Regions from separate parts of the Agromyces excoecariae genome, predicted to be linked through region 4. Evidence: predicted binding sites of a transcription regulator. Region 4 holds the regulator's gene; each other region holds the start of a gene.
What was found. The regulator LexA, encoded in region 4, represses DNA repair genes until DNA is damaged. The targets are predictions, from matches to a motif close to TCGAACANNTGTTCGA.
Positions count from the first base shown of each region.

Region 1: a site for LexA is predicted at 1,818-1,833, ahead of ACSJD1_RS12530 (DUF6504 family protein). Genes of this name have one in related genera too.
Region 2: a site for LexA is predicted at 2,609-2,624, ahead of uvrA (excinuclease ABC subunit UvrA). Genes of this name have one in related genera too.
Region 3: a site for LexA is predicted at 3,432-3,447, ahead of ACSJD1_RS07200 (DmpA family aminopeptidase). Genes of this name have one in related genera too.

Region 1 is NZ_JBPSLA010000012.1:171,742-177,493, forward strand. Features, by position in the region: gene ACSJD1_RS12515 (DUF3093 domain-containing protein) at 1-5, shown strand, start outside; gene ACSJD1_RS12520 (DUF4193 domain-containing protein) at 2-295, opposite strand; gene sepH (septation protein SepH) at 490-1,620, shown strand; gene ACSJD1_RS12530 (DUF6504 family protein) at 1,849-2,133, shown strand; gene clpX (ATP-dependent Clp protease ATP-binding subunit ClpX) at 2,202-3,479, opposite strand; gene ACSJD1_RS12540 (ATP-dependent Clp protease proteolytic subunit) at 3,621-4,292, opposite strand; gene ACSJD1_RS12545 (ATP-dependent Clp protease proteolytic subunit) at 4,312-4,944, opposite strand; gene ACSJD1_RS12550 (tetratricopeptide repeat protein) at 5,074-5,559, opposite strand; gene tig (trigger factor) at 5,633-5,752, opposite strand, start outside.
Region 2 is NZ_JBPSLA010000012.1:61,355-67,106, forward strand. Features, by position in the region: gene uvrA (excinuclease ABC subunit UvrA) at 1-2,553, opposite strand, end outside; gene uvrB (excinuclease ABC subunit UvrB) at 2,662-4,725, opposite strand; gene coaE (dephospho-CoA kinase) at 4,828-5,445, opposite strand; gene rpsA (30S ribosomal protein S1) at 5,649-5,752, opposite strand, start outside.
Region 3 is NZ_JBPSLA010000005.1:90,674-96,425, forward strand. Features, by position in the region: gene ACSJD1_RS07180 (NAD(P)/FAD-dependent oxidoreductase) at 1-800, shown strand, start outside; gene ACSJD1_RS07185 (cupin domain-containing protein) at 797-1,180, shown strand; gene ACSJD1_RS07190 (TetR/AcrR family transcriptional regulator) at 1,226-1,822, opposite strand; gene ACSJD1_RS07195 (APC family permease) at 1,842-3,317, opposite strand; gene ACSJD1_RS07200 (DmpA family aminopeptidase) at 3,465-4,637, shown strand; gene ACSJD1_RS07205 (alkaline phosphatase D family protein) at 4,656-5,752, opposite strand, start outside.
Region 4 is NZ_JBPSLA010000016.1:138,178-143,929, reverse strand. Features, by position in the region: gene ACSJD1_RS16495 (histidinol-phosphate transaminase) at 1-611, opposite strand, end outside; gene ACSJD1_RS16490 (Fic family protein) at 647-1,954, opposite strand; gene ACSJD1_RS16485 (hypothetical protein) at 2,184-2,564, opposite strand; gene ACSJD1_RS16480 (LysM peptidoglycan-binding domain-containing protein) at 2,784-3,164, opposite strand; gene lexA (transcriptional repressor LexA) at 3,436-4,110, shown strand; gene metE (5-methyltetrahydropteroyltriglutamate--homocysteine S-methyltransferase) at 4,298-5,752, opposite strand, start outside.

The sequences.
Region 1 (5,752 bases), on a different contig from region 4:
CCTAGGCGGCGCACTCCAGGCAGATCGGCCCGAGCTTGGTCTCGTGGTCGATCTGCGAGCGGTGCTTCACGAGGAAGCAGCTGACGCAGGTGAACTCGTCCGCCTGCGGGGGAAGCACGACGACGTCGAGCTCGACGTCGGACAGGTCGGCTCCCGCCAGGTCGAAACTGCCGGGGTTGTCGGCGTCCTCGACGTCGACGCTTCCCGACATCTTGTCGGGCACGCGCTCCTTGAGGGCCTCGATCGACTCGGAGTCGTCGTCGGTCTTCCGCGGCGCGTCGTAATCCGTTGCCATTCCCATCCTTTTTTCCATTGCCGAGGATTCGGCGGCCATAGTCTGCACGAAATCAAGTGCGTAAGCAAACCATCCGTCGGCCATCCGAACCGGTGGAATGCACAACTGACGGCACGCCCGGCGTATTCCCAGCGCAGGCGGGCACGGCGTGGCATCCTTGGGCGGAGATCAAGGGCACGGAAGGGCTTCTCGCCATGCAGGAACTCAAGGTGATCGGGGTCGAGAGCGGCGCCCTCATCGCGGCCTCCGACGACGGGGCGCGATTCCGGATCGAGGTCGACGAGGTGCTGCAGTCCCGCATCCGTCAGGCGGTGCCCGAGACGCACACCGGACCGAGGCTCTCCCCGCGCGAGGTGCAGTCGCACATCCGCTCCGGACTGTCGGCCGAGGAGGTCGCCGAGCTCACGGGTGCGTCGGTCGACTTCATCCGACGGTTCGAGGGTCCGGTGATCGCCGAGCGCGAACACATGGTGACCTCCGCCCTCGCGGTGCCGACGCACGCCGAGGTCTCCGAGGGCGATGAGCCCACTTCGTTCGGGACGATGGTCCGCGAGCGCCTGGCCGGACTCGGCGCGCACGGCGAACGCTGGGCGAGTTGGAAGGACGAGGAGCGCGGCTGGATGGTCAAGCTCGAGTTCACCGCCGATGGCATCGACCACGACGCCCGCTGGACCTTCGAGCCGCGGAAGCAGGCCCTGCACCCGCAGAACACCGATGCGACCACCCTCTCGAAGCAGGGTGAGGTCCGCGGTGGCATGATCCCTCGACTGCGTGCGGTCTCCGCATCCGACGACGACGCATCCCGATTCGACAGCGGCGCCTTCACGTTCGAGGCGAACGACACCGCGGACGACGACACCGCACCGCAGCCCGAGCTGGCCATCGCCCGGCCCGCCGCGGGACCCAACGCCTCCGGCACGACTGCCGCACCCGCGGCATCGAGTGCCGCCGTCGCACGCGCCGCGATCAAGCGGGCCGACGAGCCCGCACCGCACACCGGCGAGACCGCCGACCTGCTCGAGGCCCTGCGCCGCCGGCGCGGCGAGCGCGAAGTGGGTTCCGAGCGGCTCACGCCCGCGCCATCGCCCATCGCCCCCACGACGCCCGCGTCGACGCCGCAGCCCCCGCCGACGCTCGGCATCGACGCGGAGTCCGACGTGGAGCCGGCAGACGACGACGAGACGCAGGAACGCGCCGGCGCCGCCGCACGAGCGCTCTGGGGCGGCAAGTCGGGCCAGGCTCCCCGGCCGAAGAAGGGACGCGCGGCGATGCCCAGCTGGGACGAGATCGTCTTCGGCGCCCGCAGCGACGACGACCTGGCGTAGGCTTCCGGCCCGACCACGTCGAGCATGGCGGGGTTCCGGCGCGCCGCACACCGCTGATCACGCGAAACGCCCGCCCACGCACGGGCGCGCACGCTCCGGGGATCCGTCCGAGCGTTCCGAGCGTTCCGAGCGTTCCGAGCGTTCCGAGCGTTCCGAGCGTTCCGAGCGTTCCGCCCCACGATGGGCGGTGATACCATTCGAACAGAGTTTCGAATGTCGGAGGTCGGGATGCAGCGGACGATGGAACCGGCGGAGGTCTGGACCGACGGCTCCGGCATCCCCCAGCGCCTGGTCTGGCGCGCCCGACGGTATCGCGTCGACGACACGCCCACCCCACTCGTCGGCCCCGCCGATTGGTGGCTGCCCTTCGCCGGCGGCGATCCGGGATCGGGCCGAGCCCCGCTCGCGATCACCGGGTGGCGCTTCCAGGCGACGAGTCCCGATGGCGAGACGCGCATGTTCGACGTCGGACACGACGGCACTCACTGGCACGTGCTCCGCGTGTTCGACTGAACCGCGCGCGACCGACTCGCGGCGCCGCGGTCGAACCGAGCGACTGCCCGGATCGAGGCGCGCGAGGGTCAGGCCGACTTCTCGGCCCGACGCGGCTTCGACGGAACGATCGTCGGGGCCGCGTTGTCGATGACCGTCTCCTTGGTGACGACGACCCGCGCGACGCCAGTGGAGGAAGGAACCTCGAACATGATGGGCCCGAGCACCTCCTCCATGATCGCGCGAAGACCGCGGGCGCCCGTCTGACGCAGCACCGCGAGGTCGGCGATCGCCTCGAGCGCGGCGTGGTCGAAGTCGAGTTCCACGCCGTCGAGTTCGAACATCCGCTGGTACTGCTTGACGAGCGCGTTCCGCGGCTCGGTCAGGATCTCCATGAGTGCCGTGCGGTCGAGCGGGGTGACCGTCGCGACCACGGGCAGGCGGCCGATGAACTCCGGGATCAGTCCGAACTTGTGCAGGTCCTCGGGAAGGACCTCGCTGAAGAGCTCCGCCTCGTCCTGCTTGGAGTGAAGCGGTGCCCCGAACCCGATTCCGCGCTTGCCCGCGCGCGAGGAGATGATCTCCTCCAGCCCGGCGAAGGCGCCGGCGACGATGAACAGGACGTTCGTGGTGTCGATCTGGATGAACTCCTGGTGCGGGTGCTTGCGGCCTCCCTGCGGGGGAACGGAGGCCACCGTGCCCTCGAGGATCTTCAGCAGCGCCTGCTGCACGCCCTCGCCCGACACGTCGCGCGTGATCGACGGGTTCTCGGCCTTGCGCGCGATCTTGTCGACCTCGTCGATGTAGATGATGCCCGTCTCGGCCCGCTTGACGTCGTAGTCGGCGGCCTGGATGAGCTTCAGGAGGATGTTCTCGACGTCTTCGCCGACGTAGCCGGCCTCGGTGAGCGCCGTGGCATCCGCCACCGCGAACGGCACGTTGAGCTGCTTCGCGAGCGTCTGCGCCAGGTAGGTCTTGCCGCACCCGGTCGGGCCGATCAGCAGGATGTTCGACTTCGCGATCTCGACATCGTCGTGAGCGCGGTCGGCGGGAGTGATCGCGGCCTTCGCGCGGACGCGCTTGTAGTGGTTGTAGACGGCGACGGCCAATGCGCGCTTGGCGGCATCCTGGCCGATGACGTACTCCTCGAGGAACCCGAAGATCTCCTTCGGCTTGGGCAGCTCGAACTCGCCCGACTCGGGCTCCCCCGCCTCGGCGAGTCGCTCCTCGATGATCTCGTTGCAGAGCTCGACGCACTCGTCGCAGATGTACACGCCGGGACCGGCGATGAGCTGCTGGACCTGCTTCTGGCTCTTGCCGCAGAAGGAGCACTTCAGCAGGTCAGCACTCTCCCCGATGCGTGCCATCGCTTCCTCCCTCGAACCGAGTCTGTTCCGAGCCTAGCCCGACGGGGCGTGCTCGGGGCCGATCCGCCACGGTTTGGCGGAAACGACATGCCGAGGGGCGGATGCGACATCCGCACCCGCCCCTCGTGAGCCCGTCGGACCCTATCGGCTCAACGCCGGCAGGGTCTTGCGTGACGTGAGGACCTGGTCGATGAGCCCGTACTCGCGAGCCTCCTCCGCGGACAGGATCTTGTCGCGGTCGATGTCGGCGTTGACCTGCTCCATCGTGCGGTTCGAGTGACGCGACAGCGTCTCCTCGAGCCAGGTGCGCATGCGCAGGATCTCGGCCGCCTGGATCTCGATGTCGGACGCCTGGCCGTGGCCGGCCTCGCCCATCGCCGGCTGGTGGATCAGCACCCGCGCGTTCGGCAGTGCGAGGCGACGCCCCGGCGTGCCGGCGGCGGCGATCACGGCAGCGGCCGAGGCGGCTTGGCCGAGCACGACGGTCTGGATCTGCGGCCGGATGTACTGCATCGTGTCGTAGATCGCGGTCATGGCCGTGAAGGAGCCGCCCGGCGAGTTGATGTACATCATGATGTCGCGGTCGGGGTCCATCGACTCGAGCACCAGCAGCTGGGCCATGATGTCGTCGGCCGACGCGTCGTCGACCTGCACGCCGAGGAAGATGATGCGGTCCTCGAAGAGCTTCGCGTAGGGGTCCTGCCGCTTGTAGCCGTAGGCCGTGCGCTCCTCGAAGCTCGGCAGGATGTAGCGCGAGCCCGGGGCCTGCCGGCCACCCGAGAAGGCGGTGCCGCCGAAGGCGGGGATGTTCATGCTCACTGTCTCTCTCTTCCTACGCAGCCTGGTCGGTCCCGCCGCCGCCAGAGACGTCGAGCGCCGACTCGCGGATGTGGTCGACGAAGCCGTACTCGAGCGCCTCCTGCGCACTGAACCAGCGGTCGCGATCGCCGTCGCGGTTGATCTGCTCGACGCTCTTGCCGGTCTGCGCCGCCGTGATCTCGGCGAGCCGCTTCTTCATGTCGAGGATCAGCTGCGCCTGCGTCTGGATGTCGCTCGCGGTGCCGCCGAAGCCGCCGTGCGGCTGGTGGAGCAGCACGCGCGCGTTCGGGGTGATGTAGCGCTTCCCCTTCGTTCCGGCCGTGAGGAGCAGCTGCCCCATCGAGGCCGCCATGCCGATGCCCACCGTGACGATGTCGTTCGGGACGAACTGCATGGTGTCGTAGATCGCCATGCCCGCCGTGATCGAGCCGCCGGGCGAGTTGATGTAGAGGTAGATGTCCTTCTTCGGGTCCTCGGCGGCGAGGAGCAGCAGCTTCGCGGCGATCTCGTTCGCGTTGTCGTCGCGCACCTCGGAGCCGAGCCAGATGATGCGGTCCTTCAGCAGTCGATCGAACACACTGGGCTGCAGTGTCGGTTCGGCCATGGATTTCGCTCCGTTCCGTTGCTTCGTTGATCTCGAATCTATCCGGTGCAACACGCGCGAACCGGGCTGTTCGCCGTCGGCGGATGCCGCGCCGCGGTACGGCCCGTCACTCGTGCCCCCCGGTCGACGCCGCGCGCTCGTCGGGTCGAGGCGCCGCGGCAGCGGCCCGGTTCAGTCGAGCAGTTCGCGCGCGTAGTTCGTGACCGAACGCGTGTAGCGCCGGAGGTGCGGTGCGAGCGCCAGCAGGGCGACGGATGCCGCGCGGCGGGCGTCGCCCGAACTGGCGAGCGTCAGTGCGATGAATGCGGCCACCTCGTCGCGGAACGGCGCCTCCGGATGCTCGCGCATCTCGTCCTCGAGCAGCTCGAGTGCCCGCGGGACGTCGCCGAGGTTGCGGATGCTGCTGGCCATCTGCACGATCGCCTGCGGACGCAGCTCGTCGTCGAGCCCGAGCGCGAGCGCGCGCTCGTAGAGCGGAACCGCCTCGTCGGGGCGACCGGCCGAGTCGCGGGCGCCCGCCCGCTCGAAGACCGCTTCGGCGTCGTCGTCGCCCCGCTCGGCTGCGATGGCGTCGATCCGCGCGATCAACTCGTCGTCGGCCATCGTCCCGGACGTGTCGTTCCAGGTCGCGTCGATGCGCTGCCGCCAGCCGTCCATGCCCGGTTACTCCCTGAGACGTCGCAGGGCCGGACGTCTCGACGTCCGGCCCTGCGGTGCTGATCGACCGAGATTACTCGGCGTCGGCCTTCTTCGTGGTGCGCTTGCGCGCCGGCTTCTTCTCCTCGGCGGGAGCCTCCTCGGCCGCGGCATCCGCCGGCGCCTCGTCGGCAGCCTTCTTGGTCGTCCGCTT
Region 2 (5,752 bases), on a different contig from region 4:
CTTGACCCGCTGCGCCTCACCGCCGGACAGGGTCGTGGCGCTCTGGCCGAGCTGGACGTAGCCCAGGCCCACGTCGACGAGCGTCTTCAGGTATCGGTGGATCGCCGAGATCGGCTCGAAGAACGCGGCCGCCTCGCTGATCGGCATCTCGAGCACCTCGGCGATGTTCTTGCCCTTGTAGTGGACCTGCAGCGTCTCGCGGTTGTACCGCTGGCCGCCGCAGACCTCGCACGCGACGTACACGTCGGGGAGGAAGTTCATCTCGATCTTGATCGTGCCGTCGCCCGAGCAGGCCTCGCAGCGGCCGCCCTTGACGTTGAAGCTGAACCGGCCGGGCAGGTACCCGCGCGCCTTCGCCTCCGCCGTCTCCGAGAAGAGCGTGCGGATGCGGTCGAACACGCCCGTGTAGGTCGCGGGGTTCGAGCGCGGGGTCCGGCCGATCGGGGCCTGGTCGACGTGCACCACCTTGTCGAGGTGCTCGAGACCGCTCACGCGGCGGTGCTTGCCCGGCACCTTGCGCGCCCCGTTCAGCCGGTTGGCGAGCACCCGGTAGAGGATGTCGTTCACGAGCGACGACTTGCCCGATCCGCTCACGCCCGTCACCGCGGTGAAGGTCCCGAGGGGGAACTCGACGTCGACGCCGCGAAGGTTGTTGGCCTGCGCGCCCTCGACGCGGATGACCCGGGACGGGTCGACCGGGCGGCGCGTCGACGGGATCGCGATCTCCTTCCGGCCGGCGAGGTAGTCGCCCGTGAGGGACCGGGTGTTCTTCATGAGGTCGGCGTAGCTGCCGCTGTGGACGACCGTGCCGCCGTGGACTCCGGCACCCGGGCCGATGTCGACGATCCAGTCGGCCGTGCGGATCGTGTCCTCGTCGTGCTCGACCACGATGAGCGTGTTGCCGAGGTCGCGAAGGGCCACGAGCGTGTCGATGAGCCGCCGATTGTCGCGTTGGTGCAGTCCGATGCTGGGCTCGTCGAGCACGTAGAGGACGCCGGTCAGGCCGGACCCGATCTGCGTCGCCAGCCGGATGCGCTGCGCCTCGCCGCCCGAGAGCGTGCCGGCCGCGCGCGCCAGGTCGAGGTAGCTGAGGCCGACGCGGATGAGGAAGTCGAGCCGGAGCTTGATCTCGCGGAGCACCTGGGCCGCGATCGCCTGCTCGCGATCCGTCAGCTCGAGGCGGTCCATGAACGCACGCGCGTCGTGCAGGCTGAGCCTGCAGACGTCGGCGATCGACGCGTCGTGGATCAGGACCGACAGCACCTCCGGCTTCAGCCGGTCGCCGCGGCAGACCGGGCAGGGGATCTCGCGGAGGTACTCGGCCCAGCGCGCACGCTGCACGTCGGTCTCGGCCTGGAGGTACTGCCGTTCGATGTAGGGCACCACGCCCTCGAAGCCCGAGGTGTAGCTCATCTCGCGCCCGTATCGATTGCGCCAGCGCACGCGCACCTCGAAGTTGTCGCCGCGCAGGACGGCGTGGCGGGCGTCAGCGTCGAGCTCCTCCCACGGCGTGTCCAGCGAGAAGCCGAGGTCGCGGGCCAGCCCGTCGAGGAGCTTCTCGTAGTAGTTGTAGAGGCTCTTGCCCTGCGAGGTCCACGGGAGGATGACGCCCTCGGCGATGCTGAGGGCCGGGTCGCCGAGCAGCAGCTCCTCGTCGACCGACATCCGGGTGCCCAGCCCGGAGCACTCGGGACACGCGCCGAAGGGGGCGTTGAACGAGAACGTCCGCGGCTCGATCTCGGTGAGCGCGATCGGGTGCTGGTTCGGACAGCTCAGCTTCTCGGAGAAGGTCTGCCAGGCGGCATCGCCCTCGCGGTCGACGAAGTTGACCTGCACCAGGCCATCGGTGAGGCGCAACGCGGTCTCGAGCGAGTCGGTGAGCCGACCGAGGATGTCGTCGGAGGCCACGAGCCGGTCGATGACGACCGAGATGTCGTGCTTGACCTGCTTCTTCAGCTTCGGCGCCTCGTCGAGGCGGATGAGCTCGCCGTCGACGACGGCGCGGGAATACCCCTGCCCGGAGAGTTCGCGGAAGAGATCGACGAACTCGCCCTTCTTCTGCGAGACGACCGGGCTCAGCACCTGGAAGCGCGTGCCCGATTCGAGCTCCATGAGTCGATCGGCGATCTGCTGCACGGTCTGCCGCTGGATCCGCTCGCCGCACACCGGGCAGTGCGGCACGCCGATTCGCGCCCAGAGCAGGCGCATGTAGTCGTAGATCTCGGTGATCGTGCCGACCGTCGACCGCGGATTGCGGTTCGTGGACTTCTGGTCGATCGACACCGCCGGGCTGAGGCCCTCGATGAAGTCGACATCGGGCCGATCGACCTGGCCGAGGAACTGCCGCGCGTACGCGGAGAGCGACTCGACGTAACGACGCTGGCCCTCGGCGAAGATCGTGTCGAACGCGAGGGAGGACTTGCCCGACCCCGAGAGGCCGGTGAACACCACCATCGCGTCGCGAGGGATCTCGACGTCGACGTCGCGCAGGTTGTGGACGCGTGCCCCGCGGACACTCAGGCGCGAATGGGCATCGAGACGTGAAACTGGCACCCTACGAGTCTACGAACGGCCTCCGACACTCTCGCCGTGAGCGCACCTGCTGAGAGCGAACACACGTTCGAAGCGCTCTCGGATGTCGCGTGGTCGTACCGTCGTCGATCAGCCGAGATGCCCGGCCTTCTCCATCTGGCGCAGCTCGCGCTTCAACTCCGAGACCTCGTCGCGCAGCCGCGCCGCGAGCTCGAACTTCAACTCGCCGGCGGCCTCGAGCATCTGGTCGTTGAGGTCGCGGATGAGCTCCTCGAGGTCGTTCGCCCCGGCCGCGGCGATGCCGTCGCGTCGCATCGGGACCGGCGACGACTTCCGCCCGTCGCGCCCGGCGAGGAGCGCGGCGGTGTCGGCCTCCTCGCGGGCGAGCACTTCGGTGATGTCGGCGATCCGCTTCCGGAGCGGCGTCGGGTCGATGCCGTTCACCCGGTTGTAGTCGATCTGCCGGTCGCGCCGACGATTCGTCTCGTCGATCGCGAGCCGCATCGATTCGGTCATCACGTCGGCGTACATGTGGACCTGGCCGGAGACGTTGCGCGCTGCTCGACCGATCGTCTGGATGAGCGAGGTCGATGACCTGAGGAAGCCCTCCTTGTCGGCGTCGAGGATCGCAACGAGCGACACCTCGGGCAGGTCGAGGCCCTCGCGGAGGAGGTTGATGCCCACGAGGACGTCGTAGACCCCCGCGCGCAGCTCCGTCAGGAGCTCGACGCGTCGGAGCGTGTCGACGTCGGAGTGCAGGTACCGCACGCGCACGCCGGCCTCGGTGAGGAAGTCGGTGAGCTCCTCCGCCATCCGCTTCGTGAGCGTCGTGACGAGCACACGCTCGTCGCGCTCGGCGCGACCTCGGATCTCCTCGAGCAGGTCGTCGATCTGGCCCTTGCTGGGCTTCACGACGATCTCGGGGTCGACGAGCCCGGTCGGACGGATGATCTGCTCGACCACGCCGTCGGCGATGCCCATCTCGTACCGGCCCGGCGTCGCCGAGAGGTACACGGTCTGGCCGACCCGGTCCTTGAACTCGTCCCACTTCAAGGGCCGGTTGTCGAGCGCGCTCGGCAGCCGGAACCCGTGCTCGACGAGCGTGCGCTTGCGCGACGCATCGCCCTCGTACATCGCGCCGATCTGCGGCACGGTGACATGCGACTCGTCGATCACGACGAGGAAGTCGTCGGGGAAGTAGTCGAGCAGGCAGTGCGGCGCCTCGCCCGGCGCCCGGCCGTCGATGTGGCGCGAGTAGTTCTCGATGCCCGAGCAGAAGCCGATCTGCTCCATCATCTCGAGGTCGAACGTCGTGCGCATCCGCAGCCGCTGCGCCTCGAGGAGCTTTCCCTGGCGCTCGAGCTCCTGCAGCCGCTCGTCGAGCTCGTCGCGGATCGTGCCGATCGCCCGCTGCATGACGTCGACGCTCGCGACGTAGTGCGAGGCCGGGAACACCGGTACCGCATCGAGCTTCGCCACGACCGTGCCGGTCAGGGGGTGCAGGCTGTGCAGCGCCTCGACCTCGTCGCCGAACATCTCGATCCGGATGGCGTGCTCCTCGTAGACCGGGATGATCTCGATCGTGTCGCCGCGCACGCGGAACGTGCCGCGCGAGAAGTCGACGTCGTTGCGCTGGTACTGCATGGAGACGAACTTCCGGATGAGCCAATCGCGGTCGACGCGCTGGCCGACCTGCAGCGGCATCATCGCGCTGAGGTACTCCTCGGGTGTTCCGAGGCCGTAGATGCACGAGACGGTCGAGACCACGACGACGTCGCGGCGGCTCAGCAGCGAGTTCGTGGTCGAGTGCCGGAGTCGCTCGACCTCGGCGTTGATCGAGGAGTCCTTCTCGATGAAGGTGTCGGTCTGGGGAACGTACGCCTCGGGCTGGTAGTAGTCGTAGTACGAGACGAAGTACTCCACCGCGTTGTTCGGCATGAGCTCGCGGAACTCGTTCGCGAGCTGTGCCGCGAGCGTCTTGTTGTGCGCGAGCACGAGCGTCGGCCGCTGCACCTGTTCGATCAGCCAGGCGGTGGTGGCGGACTTGCCGGTGCCCGTCGCGCCGAGCAGCACCACATCGGTCTCGCCGGCATTGATGCGGGCCGCGAGATCGGCGATCGCCTGGGGCTGGTCGCCGCTCGGCGCGTACTCGCTGATGACCTCGAACGGGCGCACTGAACGGGTCGACTGCATGGATTCGAGTCTAGGTCGGTGCACCGACACTCGGTCCGGGTACGCCGTGGGCGTACCCGCACGTCGCTCGGCGCTCACCGGACCGGGTGGCACCGGCCCGGATCACGCGTGCTCGGCGCGCCTCGCGCGGTCGATGTCGACCCAGAGGGCATCGGCCTGGCTCATCGTGTGGGCGATCGTGCCACCCGTGTCGATGACGACATCCGCCACCGCACGCCGCTCCTCGTCGCTCACCTGCGCATCCACGCGCGCCTCGGCCTGGATCGGATCGAGCCCGCGCTCCTCGACGAGTCGCTTGACCTGGGCGCGCTTCGGCGCGCTGGTGACGACGACGAGGTCGAACGGATGGTCGACCTGCGCCTCCACGAGGAGCGGGACGTCGTAGACGACGACCGCCTCCGGATCGTCGGCTTCGGCCTTCGCGATGAGCTTCGCGGACAGCTCTCGGACCGCGGGATGCACGATCGCGTTCAGCCTGGCTCGTGCGTCGTCGTCGCGGAACACGAGCTCGCCGAGTCGCTGCCGATCGAGGGTGCCGTCGGGCCTTCGCACCTCCTCGCCGAACGCGTCGACGATCTCCTGCAGGCAGGTGGTTCCCGGCTCGACCACGCGTCGGGCGAGCTGGTCGGCGTCGAGGTGGATGGCGCCGTGCTCGACGAGTCGACGCGCGACGGTGGACTTGCCCGACGCGATGCCGCCGGTGAGGCCGATCAGATACACACGACCACTCTATTGGTGCGCGACTCCTCACCCGACGACGCGACGATGCCGAGGCGGGATGCTCTGGGCGGCCGCCGCGTCGCGCTGTCGTGCGCGGCGCCGTCCGAACCGTGCTCGAGCGTTCGCGGAGACGCCGGAAGGCCGGCCCCCGTGGGGACCGGCCTTCCGCGTGCCGTTCGCGCAGCGCGAGCCGCGCGTTTCGACTAGTTGCTCGAGAGCTTCTCGCGCAGCGCCGCCAGCGAGGCGTCGTCGGCGAGGGTGCCCGCGCCGGCCGAGTCGCTGGAGTACGACGAGGTGCCCGACGAGA
Region 3 (5,752 bases), on a different contig from region 4:
GCGTCGCGGAGGAGGCGGGCGTCGAGATCTTCGAGGGCTCGCCGGTGACGCGCCTCGACACCCCCGGCTCGACCGGTGCGGTGCAGCTCGTCACCGAGCACGGGCGGGTCGACGCGACGCGCGCGGTGCTCGCGACGAACGTCTTCCCGTCGCTGCTGAAGCGCAACCGCCTGATGACCGTGCCCGTCTACGACTACGTGCTCATGACCGAGCCGCTCTCCGACGATCAGCGCGCGGCGATCGGCTGGGCGAACCGCCAGGGCATCGGCGACATGGCCAACCAGTTCCACTACTCGCGCATGACGCGCGACGGCCGCATCCTGTACGGCGGCTACGACGCGATCTACCACTTCGGCGGGCGGGTCCGCGACGCCTACGAGGACCGCCCCGAGAGCTTCGAGAAGCTCGCGAGCCACTTCTTCACGACGTACCCGCAGCTCGAGGGCCTGCGCTTCACGCACAAGTGGGCCGGCGCGATCGACACGTCGACGCAGTTCACGGCGTTCACCGGCCTCGCGCGCGACGGCCGCGTCGCCTACGCATCCGGGTTCACCGGGCTCGGCGTCGCGTCGACGCGGTTCATGGCCGAGACGATGCTGGACCTGCTCGCGGGTCGCGACACCGAGCGCACGCGCCTGAAGATGGTGAAGACGCGCCCGCTGCCGTTCCCCCCGGAGCCCGCGGCGTCCCTCGGCATCAACGCCACGCGCTGGTCCCTCGACCGCGCCGACCACGACGGAGGACGACGCAACATGCTGCTGAAGACCCTCGACGCCCTCGGCCTCGGGTTCGACTCGTGAGCGCGCCCGAGCCGGCCTTCGCCCGACTCGTCGCGGGTGCGATGACGGATGCCGCGAGCCTCCCGCTCGCGCACGAACCCGTGCCGGCCGAGCAGGTCATCGCGGGCGCGCCCGAGACCGGGTACGCCCCGCTCGACGAGCCCGCCGACGGCAGGCGCACGGGCGAGCTCGGCGTGTGGGAGATGACGCCCGGCGCGATGCGCGACATCGAGGTCGACGAGGTGTTCCTGGTGATCGCCGGCGCGGCGACGGTCGAGTTCGTCGAGCCGGCGCTGCCGGCGATCGAGCTGCGGCCGGGCTCCGTCGTGCGCCTCGACGCGGGCATGTCGACCGTGTGGACCGTGACCGAGACGCTGCGGAAGCTGTTCATCGCGCGCTGACCCGCGCCTCCGCCGCTTCCTTCCCGCTGCTCGGCAAGCCCGCCGTCAGAGCTCGCAGTCGAGCGCGAGCGCCGCGTAGTCGAGCACCGCCCGTCGGCACTCGGCGCGATCGAGAGCGAGACCCAGCAGCGGGTACATGTCGTACGAGTCCTCGAGCGCGACGAGGTTGCGGGCGATCGCGGCGACCGGCATCCGCGGGCGGAAGGCCCCGACGCCGGCCCCGATCTCGAGGGTCGTGCGGTACAGCATCACCTGGCGCTCGATGATCGACCGGTGCATCGGGCGCAGCTGCGGGCGCTCGGGGAGCAGCGCGATGCTCTCGTAGACGATCCGGAGGTCGTCGCTGATCTGGTCGGGGATGCCCGCCTCGATCATCGCCCGAAGCCGTTCGCGGGGATCGCCGACCTCCTCCGCGATCCGGCGGCGGCGCTCGTAGAACTCCTCGAGCACGCCCTCGACCGCGGCCGCGACGAGGTCGTCGAAGGTCGGGAAGTAGTACAGCACGCTTCCCGCGCTGACCTCGGCCTCGGCCGCGACGGTGCGGACGTTGGCCTGCAGGATGCCGCGCTCCCCCGCGACGCGGCGCAGCGCCGCGACGAGTGCGTCGCGGCGCTGCGCCTGCCGGCTGCTGCTCTGATTCACGTGTGCCGTTCCTCGCGGGTCAGTCCGTCCTGGGCTCCGCCAGTTCGGCGTACTGCGCCGGGTTGCGCCGGCGCAGGACCAGTCCCCACACGATACCGGCGACGAACAGCACCGGGGTCGGCAGCAGGAGCAGGAGGTTGGGCAGGCCGTCGAGCCCGCTCACGTACTGGAAGTTCAGCGCGATGAGCAGGAACCCTGCGATCAGGCCTGCGGCGCCGAGCACCGGCGCACCGATGACCCGGAACCAGCCGTGCCCGCGCCGGTCCTTCGCGAAGAACCCGACCACCGAGACCGCCGCGACGGCCTGGGCGAACACGAGCCCCGCCACGCCGGCCGCGTACGCCCAGATTCCGAGCTGCAGGAGCGGGTCGGCGCCGGTGGCCCAGGCGATGAGGATGGCGACGACCGCGATGGCGGCGATCGTGGTGCTCGCCACGTGGGGCGCATGGCTGGTCGGGTGCGTCCGGGCGAGCGGCTTCGGGAGCAGTCCCTCTCGGGAGAGCGAGTAGAGGTACCGGCTCGACGCGTTGTGGAATGCCAGGAGGCAGGCGAAGAAGCTCGTCACGATGAGCACTTGGAGGACCCCGCCGGCCCATGCGCCGAGGTACTGCTCGCCGGCGATGAAGACCGTCGACTCGAAGTCGTCGCCGGCGACGAGCTCGAGCACACCCTCCGCGCCGAAGGCGACCGTGAGCACCCAGAACGTGAAGGCATAGAAGACCGCGAGGAACCCGATCGCGATGTACGTGGCGATCGGCACCGTGCGCGACGGGTCCTTGGCCTCCTCGGAGTAGATCGCGGTGCCCTCGAACCCGATGTAGGCGCCGAAGCCGATCACGAACAGCGCGGCGACGCCGGGCGCGAGGAACACGTTCTCGGGCGCGAACGGCGCTGCGCTCAAGGGCTCGGGGCCGCCGTTGACGAGCACGGCGATGGAGAGCACGAGCAGGATGCCGACCTCGGCGGTGAGCAGGACGGCGAGGACCTTCGCACCGACGTCGACCTTGCGGTAGCCCAGGAAGGCCACGCAGCCCGCCGCGATGAGCGACCAGATCGGCCACGGGAGGTCGAGGCCGAGGAGGTTCGCGAATGTCAGCTGGGCGAACAGCCCGAGGAAGCCGTAGAAGCTCACCGAGAGCGCGATGTAGGCGAAGACCGTGACCAGGGCGGTGCCGATGCCGAGCGGCTTGCCCAGCCCCTGGGAGGCGTACGCGTAGAAGGCGCCCGTGTTGCGCACGTAGCGCGACATCGCCGTGAAGCCGACCGCGAAGAGCACGAGGACCACGCCGCAGATGAGGATGGCGCCGGCGGCGCCGATCCCACCCAGTCGCATCGTGGTGGGCGCGCCGCTCGCGACGACGGTCAGCGGCGCCGCGGCGGACACCACGAAGAAGACGATGTCCCAGACGCGCAGGCGTCCGCCTGCGAGCCTGCCCGCCCCGGCCTCTCCTCCGGTCGGTGTATCGGCCACGGCCTCGGGTGCGTGTTGCGTCATTGCTCGTACTCCTCACCGCGCCGCGGCGCTCGGGACATGGACGGGACTTGAACAGTGATTCAAGTTCTCCTCACTACTCGTTGTCAACAGTGTTATGTTGAGGTCTCGTAACATCTGAACGCGTGTTCGAAATCTTGGAGTGAGTCGATGACGACGTCGAATGCCACCACCCACGGCCCGAGGGCCCGCGACCTCGGCGTGCCCTTCGACGGCGAGCCCGGTCGCTGGAACGCCCTCACCGACGTCCCCGGCGTCGAGGTCGGCTACACGACGATCATCGAGGGCGACCCAGGTGACCCGTCCGTCGCCCGCACGGGCGTCACCGCGATCCTCCCCCGCGGTCGCGACGGCGTCGGCGTGCCGTGCGCCGCCGGCATCCACTCGCTCAACGGCAACGGCGAGCTCACCGGCCGCAGCTGGATCGAGGAGTCCGGCGCCCTCACGCTGCCGATCGGCATCACGAACAGCCATTCGGTCGGCGCGGTTCACTCGGGCATCGACGAGTGGGCGCACCGCGAGCACCCCGAGCTCTCCGCGGAGTGGATGCTCCCCGTGGTCGGCGAGACGTGGGACGGCTACCTCAACCAGATCAACGCCGGGCACGTGCGGCCCGGGCACGCGATCGCCGCGATCGATTCCGCAGCGAGCGGGCCCGTCGCGGAGGGCAACGTCGGCGGCGGCACGGGCATGAACTGCTACGGCTTCAAGGGCGGGTCCGGCACCGCATCCCGGATCGTCCGGCTCGGCGCCGAGACCCACACCGTCGGCATCTTCCTGCAGGCCAACTTCGGCACCCGCGACGAGCTGCGGCTCGCCGGCGTCCCCCTCGGCCGGGCGTCGGCCGCTCCGAACCCGTACGAGGACCTCGAGTGGTTCGTCCGCGACGGCCAGCGGGCGCGCGTGCGCGCCGGATCCGGCAGCGTCATCGGCATCGTGGTCACCGACGCCCCGCTCCTGCCTGGCCAGTGCGAGGCCCTCGCCCGCCGAGTGCCGCTCGGGCTCGCCCGCACCGGCACGAGCGGAAGCCACTTCTCGGGCGACATCTTCCTGGCGTGCTCGACCGCCAACGCGGGCGCCTTCACTTCGAGCATCCCGACCACCGAGCCGGGCGACGACCCCTGCGAGACCGCGCGCTTCGTGCCGTGGGGCCGCATCGACCCCTACTTCGAGGCGGTCGTCCAGGCCACCGAGGAGGCCGTCGCGAACGCGCTCGTCGCCGCCCGCGACATGGTCGGCCGCGACGGTCATGCCAACGTCGCGCTCCCCCACGACGAGGTGCGCGCCGCGTTCGGCGGCCGGGTCGAGCACCCGGCCGCCTGAGCCGACCGCGCCTCGCGCTCAGCCCGAGGTCACTCGCGCCCGGGGATCGGCCGGCACGCGCACGTCGGCCACCTGTTCGAGGTGCGGATGCCGCTGGTCGCCGTCGTCGACCACGCCCGTGTGCCACGTCAGCCGCAGCTCGTCGGGCGCATCGACGAGCATCGCGAGGTTGTTCGCGAACCACGGCCCCTTCACGGTGCGCCAGCGGAACGGCGCGTCGGGCACCTTGGCAGAACGCGCGGCGAGCCGGCCGATCGGCGTCGCCGCGCCGTACGACATCACGACCGAGAACCAGCGCATGACCCGCGGCAGCGGGTTCCGGATGGGCGAGCACACGGCCTGGAGGATCCGCGACCCGGGAACGTCGTCGCGGTCGACCTGGGCGAGGTAGGAGTAGTGCACGTCGCCCGCGAGGAACAGCACGTTCTGCGGGGCCGGCCCGCGCTCGCCGGCGGCGAGCTCCCGGACCATCCGCGCGACCTTCTGGAACGTGTCCTCCCACGCGGCCCAGTGCTCGAGGTCCACGGCCTGGCGGAGTGTCTCGCCGACGCGGGCGGCCCGTCGACCCCATGCGCCCTGCGAGATCGCCTCATCCCACGCCTCGACGTTGTGCAGGCCCATCGGGAGGAGGAACGGGAGGGAGGTCGCGATCAGCACGTGCCGGAATCCGCCGCGCAACTGCGCGTCGAACCAGTCGAGCTCGTCGGGGTCGAGCAGGGCCCGGGCGTCCGGGTCGAGCTGGCGGGCGGCGCGCGAGTCGACGACGACGAGGCGGATGTCGTCGAAGTCGCGCGTGTAGCTCCACCGGACGCTCGTCGGCTCGCGGTCGCTGCGGTCGGCGAACGCGTCGACCTCATCGGTGAGGTCGAGTTCGCCGTCGCCGTCGTGACCGGCCACCCGCTGCCAGAGCTCGTCTCGAGACCGCTCCTCCGGGGTGAGGTTGCCGAGGTGCTGGTACACCCAGTACGACCCGAGCCCGGCCACGATGCGGCCGTGCCACCAGGAGGTGGCCTCCATCTCCTGCTTCCAGTCGTGCGAGGCGTTCCAGTCGTCGCGGATGTCGTGGTCATCGAAGATCATCGCGGTCGGCACCGTCGAGAGCAGCCAGCGGTTGG
Region 4 (5,752 bases):
CTCGGGGTGCCCGGGTCGGCGAACTCCTGGTAGGCCTCGTCGACGACGACGACGCCCCGTGCGGCATCGGCGACTGCGGCGATGGTCTCGAGCGCCAGCGGCGTTCCCGTCGGGTTGTTGGGCGAGCACAGCAGCACGATGTCAGGATCGTGTCGTTCGATGGCGGCGACCGCGGTCTCGGGCGAGAGCTCGAAGTCGGCGTCGCGTTCGGCGGCGATCCACTCCGTGCCCGTGCCCGACGAGAGCAGGCCGTACATCGAGTACGTCGGGCCGAAGCCGAGCGCCGTCCGGCCGGGGCCGCCGAAGGCCTGGAGGATGTGCTGCAGCACCTCGTTGGAACCGTTCGCAGCCCAGAGCTGCTCGGGCACGAGCCCGTGGCCGAGGTAGTCGGCCAGTGCCGCCCGCAGCTGCGTGAACTCGCGGTCCGGGTACCGGTTCAGGCCGATGATCGCCGCGGCCACGCGGGCGACGATGTCGTGCGCGACATCCTCGGGGATCGGATGCGTGTTCTCGTTGACGTTCAGTGCGACCGGCACGTGCTTCTGCGGGGCGCCGTACGGGGACTTCCCGCGAAGGTCGTCGCGGATGGGCAGGTCGTCGAGACTCGTCACCGATCAATGCTATCGGCGGGGCATGGAGCGGGCGGTCAGCCCCTGCGGCGCAGCACGCCGACCCGGCCGACCGCGGGCGCCGGCGGAGCGAACCCAGGTCGGACGTGTCCGGTGTCCCCTGCTCCGACGCGGTTGCTGCGTTCGTTCAGGCTCACCAGGGCCAGGTGCCGGTCGGCGGTCCAGCAGATCAGCTTCCCCTTCTGGTCCTTCGTGCGACCGAGGATGCCGGCATCGGCGAGCTGGGTGAGCGCGCGATGGGCGGCCGCCGTCGACACGGCGTGCTGCGCGGCGACCTTCTCGATGGTCAGGACCGGGTCGTTGGCCAGCCCGTCGAGGATCTTCAGCACCACGGCATCGCTCCGCGGCGTGGCGGGCGTGATGCCCTGTGACGCGCGGAATCGGACCAGGTCCTCGCGCACCTCGTCGTCGAGGGCGGCGAGGTCCGCGGCGAACCTGACGGCGTTGCCCGCTGCCAGCTCGGCGGCTTCGGCGAAGCCGATGATCCACTCGTCGAGCCGCGACGGGATCCGGCGGTATGCGGTGAGGCCCGCGATGTAGCGATCCTTGTCGCCGGCGAACACCGTGCTGATGGGGATGAGGGTGTTGCGGAGTGCGTCGGCTCGGCGGAGCACGGTGTGGATCAGTGCCCTGCCCGTGCGGCCGTTGCCGTCGATGAAGGGGTGGATCGTCTCGAACTGCGCATGCGCGATCGCCGCGCGCACGACGGGATTGCCAGAGGTCGCCGTGACGAAGCGCGCGAGGTCGTCGACGAGGCGGCGGACCTCGGTCTCGGGGGGCGGAACGAAGTCTGCACGGAGCGGACTCCAGCCCGGCCCGCCGACCCAGTTCTGCTCGGTGCGCAGCCCCGGTTCGAGGCGGGGCTCGATGAGGTGCTGCAGGCGCTCGATATCGGCGGTCGTAACCTCGGGGGCGCGCTCGCGGTCGCCCAGCTCGGCGATCGCCTCTTCGGTGGCTCGGACATTCGCCACGACGTCGAGCGCCACGCGGGCGTCGACCCCGCCGGTTGCACGGTGGTCGAGGAGCTCGGCGATGGCGAGCTTCTTCGGGCTGATGCGGTTCCCCTCGATCCAGGACGAAGAGATGCTCTCGGAACGGATCAGCAGGTGGTTCAGGTATCCCCCGCGGTCGCCGATGCGCTCATCGGCGCGAGCGAGCACGGCCAGCGAGTCCTCCGCGGCCTGGTGCGCCTCCCGCCCGATCGGAGGAAGGTCTTCCCCGAGTTCATCGGGGACGAAGGCCTCGTATCGGCCCGGAGCACGGTCCCTCCGCCCGAGGTGCGAAGCGTCGTGTGGGTTCCAGAGCAGATCGACGTAGTGGGCCATGGGCCAGCTCCTAACGTCGACGGAGGTCGAGTAATCTTTACTTTATGCCACTTAAAGGTGATATTGCGGATCCGGGCTCCCCTGCCTCGTGGCATGCGGCGGCGGTTGTCGTCAGTTTGTGCGGGTGCGACGGGCTTCACACCCGCCGATCGTGACGACACCCCCGAATGGCGACCGCGACGCGACCGCCGGTCGTTGTCGGTTCCGGCGGAGTGGGACCGTCCGCTGATCAGTCGCCGGCCGATGACTTCGGCGCGAGTGCGGACAGCATGCTCGTCAGCGAACCGATCTCGACGGTACGCGGATCCGAAGTGAAGTCGTGCTCGGTGCGGAGGTCGTAGTAGGCGTGCAGCACTGTGCTCTCGATCACCTCGTCGATTCGAGAGTGCCGTACCGCCTCCTGGAGGCTGACCTTCGCGACGTCCGCCTCGAGGTCGTCGGCGGCGATGTCGACGAAACCGACCGAGAGGATCTCGCGGGAGTCGTCGACGGAGACGGCGTTGAACACGCGAGCCGGGACGCCGAAGCCCTTGTCGGCCTCCCACGCGCTGATGAAGTCGTCGAAGGTCGCGCCGTCGCGCAGGCGGCGACGAAAGATCGCGATGATCACGGCCCCGACAGTACCGCGGACGTTGATCCGCGCACCATTCCCGGTCGACCACCGGGCCCTTCGGCGCGCGCGCTCAGATCAGGCGCCGGTCGGTTCGGGTTGGCCTCGTCGTTGCAGCAACCCCGCCCGCAGCGGGCCGCGGGCACGCTCGCGCGCGACGAGTCGATCACGAGCATTTCGTCGAGCCCGGCCACGATGCCGCGAGGCTCAGACGCGCTCTCAGTCGACCGCGGGAAGCACGAGCTCCTGGCCCGGCTGCACCACGGCGTCGCGCAGGCCATTCAGCCGCATGATCTCGTAGATGACCTCGCGGGGGTCGGCGTGCGGCGCGATCGACTCGGCGATGCCCCACAACGAGTCGCCCGCACCGACGACCACGGTCTCGAACGTGGTGGTGGCGCGGCCGTCATCGATGCCCGCGATGGCGCCTCCCGAGGAGAGCGTTCCGACCAGCACACCCGCGACGATCGGCACGGTGGCGAGGGCCGTCAGCACGACGCGGCCACGACGCGTCAATCGGAGTCGCGTGCGCGCGGCGGGCCCCACGAAGTCGGGCATGGCCGGCGCTGCGCCGACGGGTCCGATCACCACTGCACTCATTCCGCACCTCCCGGGGCTCCAGCCCCGCATCCGACCCTCGGCCGGGAGGGCCGGATGCGAAGCTGTGTTCCGAATATATCTTCGAACGTTCGACGCTGCAAGCACCGGAGGGTGGGATTTCCGGGCCCGATTCCGCGACACACTCGAACGGATGTTTGTCGCGTGCGTGCGAGGCGGATACAGTTTCGAATGTCCGACGACAGTCGAACATCGACCACCGACATCCGGGCCGACGCGGTCCCGACGAGAGGCGAGGCACGTGAGCATCGACATCGACCAGGCACGCGGCGCGAGCGGCCGGTCGCGTCGGCGCAAGACGCTGAGCCCGAAGCAGCTCGCGATCCTCGAGGTCATCCGAGGCTCGGTCGCCGATCGGGGCTACCCACCGAGCATGCGCGAGATCGGCGACGCCGTCGGCCTCTCCTCGCTCTCGAGCGTCACGCACCAGCTGAACCAGCTCGAGCTCGCCGGCTACCTGCGGCGCGACCCGAATCGCCCCCGCGCACTCGAGATCCTCATCGACGTGCCCGGGACCGAGCGCAGCCCGGCCGCCGAGCCCGCCCCGGTCGGCGACGCGGCCATGGTGCCGCTCGTCGGCCGCATCGCCGCCGGCGTCCCGATCACCGCCGAGCAGCAGATCGAGGAGGTCTTCCCCCTCCCGCGCCAGCTGGTCGGCAAGGGCGAGCTGTTCATCCTGAAGGTCGTCGGCGACTCGATGATCGACGCCGCGATCTGCGACGGCGACTGGGTCGTCGTGCGTTCGCAGCGCACGGCTGAGAACGGCGAGATCGTCGCGGCCATGCTCGACGGCGAGGCGACCGTCAAGGTCTTCCGCCAGCGCGACGGCCACACGTGGCTGCTCCCCCGCAACTCGGCGTTCGAGCCGATCCTCGGCGACGAGTCCGAGGTGCTCGGCAAGGTCGTCGCGGTCCTGCGCACCGTCTAGGCCGGTTCACCCGCTCGGCACCTCCACCGGCAGCGCCACCGACGACGAGGGGCGGGGGGCGGGGGGGGGGCCCCCGGCCGCCGCCCCCCCCAGCGGGGGGGCGGCCGGGGGCCCCGGCCCCCCCCCCCCCCGGGGGGGGGGGGTGGCGGGGGGCCCCCCCCGCGCCACCCGCCCCTCGATCCTGGCGTCAGGCCGTCGCCACGGCCACGTCCTCGCGCACCGAGCGCGTCGCCTCCACGATGTTCGCCAGCGACGCGACCGTCTCGTCGTAGCCGCGGGTCTTCAGGCCGCAGTCGGGGTTCACCCAGAGCCGTCCGGCTGGCACGCCGTCGACCGCGCGCTCGAGGAGCGAGCGCACCTCCTCGACGCTGGGCACGCGCGGCGAGTGGATGTCGTAGACGCCCGGGCCCACGCCGTGGTCGAAGCCGCTCGCGGCGAGGTCGCCGACGACCTCCATGCGGCTGCGCGCCGCCTCGATCGAGGTCACGTCGGCGTCGAGCTCGCGGATCGCGTCGATCACGACGCCGAACTCCGAGTAGCAGAGGTGCGTGTGCACCTGCGTGGCCGGCGCAGCGCCGCCCGTGGCGAGCCGGAACGAGCCGACCGACCAGTCGAGGTACGCCGGCTGGTCCGCGAGCTTCAGCGGAAGGAGCTCGCGGAGCGCGGGCTCGTCGACCTGGATGACGCGGATGCCCGCCCCCTCGAGGTCGCCGATCTCGTCGCGGAGCGCGAGCGCGACCTGCCGGGCGGTGTCGCCGAGCGGCTGGTCATCACGCACGAACGACCACGCGAGGATCGTGACCGGGCCCGTGAGCATGCCCTTGACGGGCTTCTCCGAGAGCGACTGCGCGAAGGTCGACCACTCGACCGTCATCGGTGCCGGGCGCGAGACGTCGCCCCAGAGGATCGACGGACGCGTGCAGCGCGAACCGTACGACTGCACCCAGCCGTGCTGCGTCACCGCGAAGCCGTCGAGCAGCTCGGCGAAGTACTGCACCATGTCGTTGCGCTCGGGCTCGCCGTGCACGAGGACGTCGAGGCCGAGGTCCTCCTGCAGGCGGATGACCCGGGCGATCTCCTCGCGCATGAGCTCGCGGTACGCGGCATCCGTCAGCTCGCCCTTGACGAGCCGAGCGCGGGCGCGGCGGATGTCGGCGGTCTGCGGGAACGACCCGATGGTCGTGGTGGGCAGCGCCGGCAGCGCGAGGTCCTCCTGCGCGGCGACGCGGTCGTCGTACGCGGCACGCGCGAACGCGCTCGCGTCGAGCGCGGCGAGGCGCTCGCGCACGGCGGGCACGCGAACGCCCGGCGCCGCGGCCCGGTCGGCGAGGGCGGCGGATGCCGCGTCGAGATCGGCCGCGATGGCCTCGCGCCCCTCGGCGAGGCCGCGCGCGAGCGTCGCGACCTGTGCGACCTTCTGGTCGGCGAAGGCGAGCCAGCTCACGAGGCGCGCATCGAGCGCGGTCTCCTCGTCGACGTCGTGCGGGACGTGCAGGAGCGACGTCGACGTCGACACGGCGACCGAACCAGAGAGCGAACGGACCGCCTCGGCGCGGGCGAACGCGTGCGCGAGGTCGCCGCGCCAGATGTTGTGGCCGTCGACGACGCCCGCGACGAGCGTCTTCGCGGCGAGCGCCTCCTC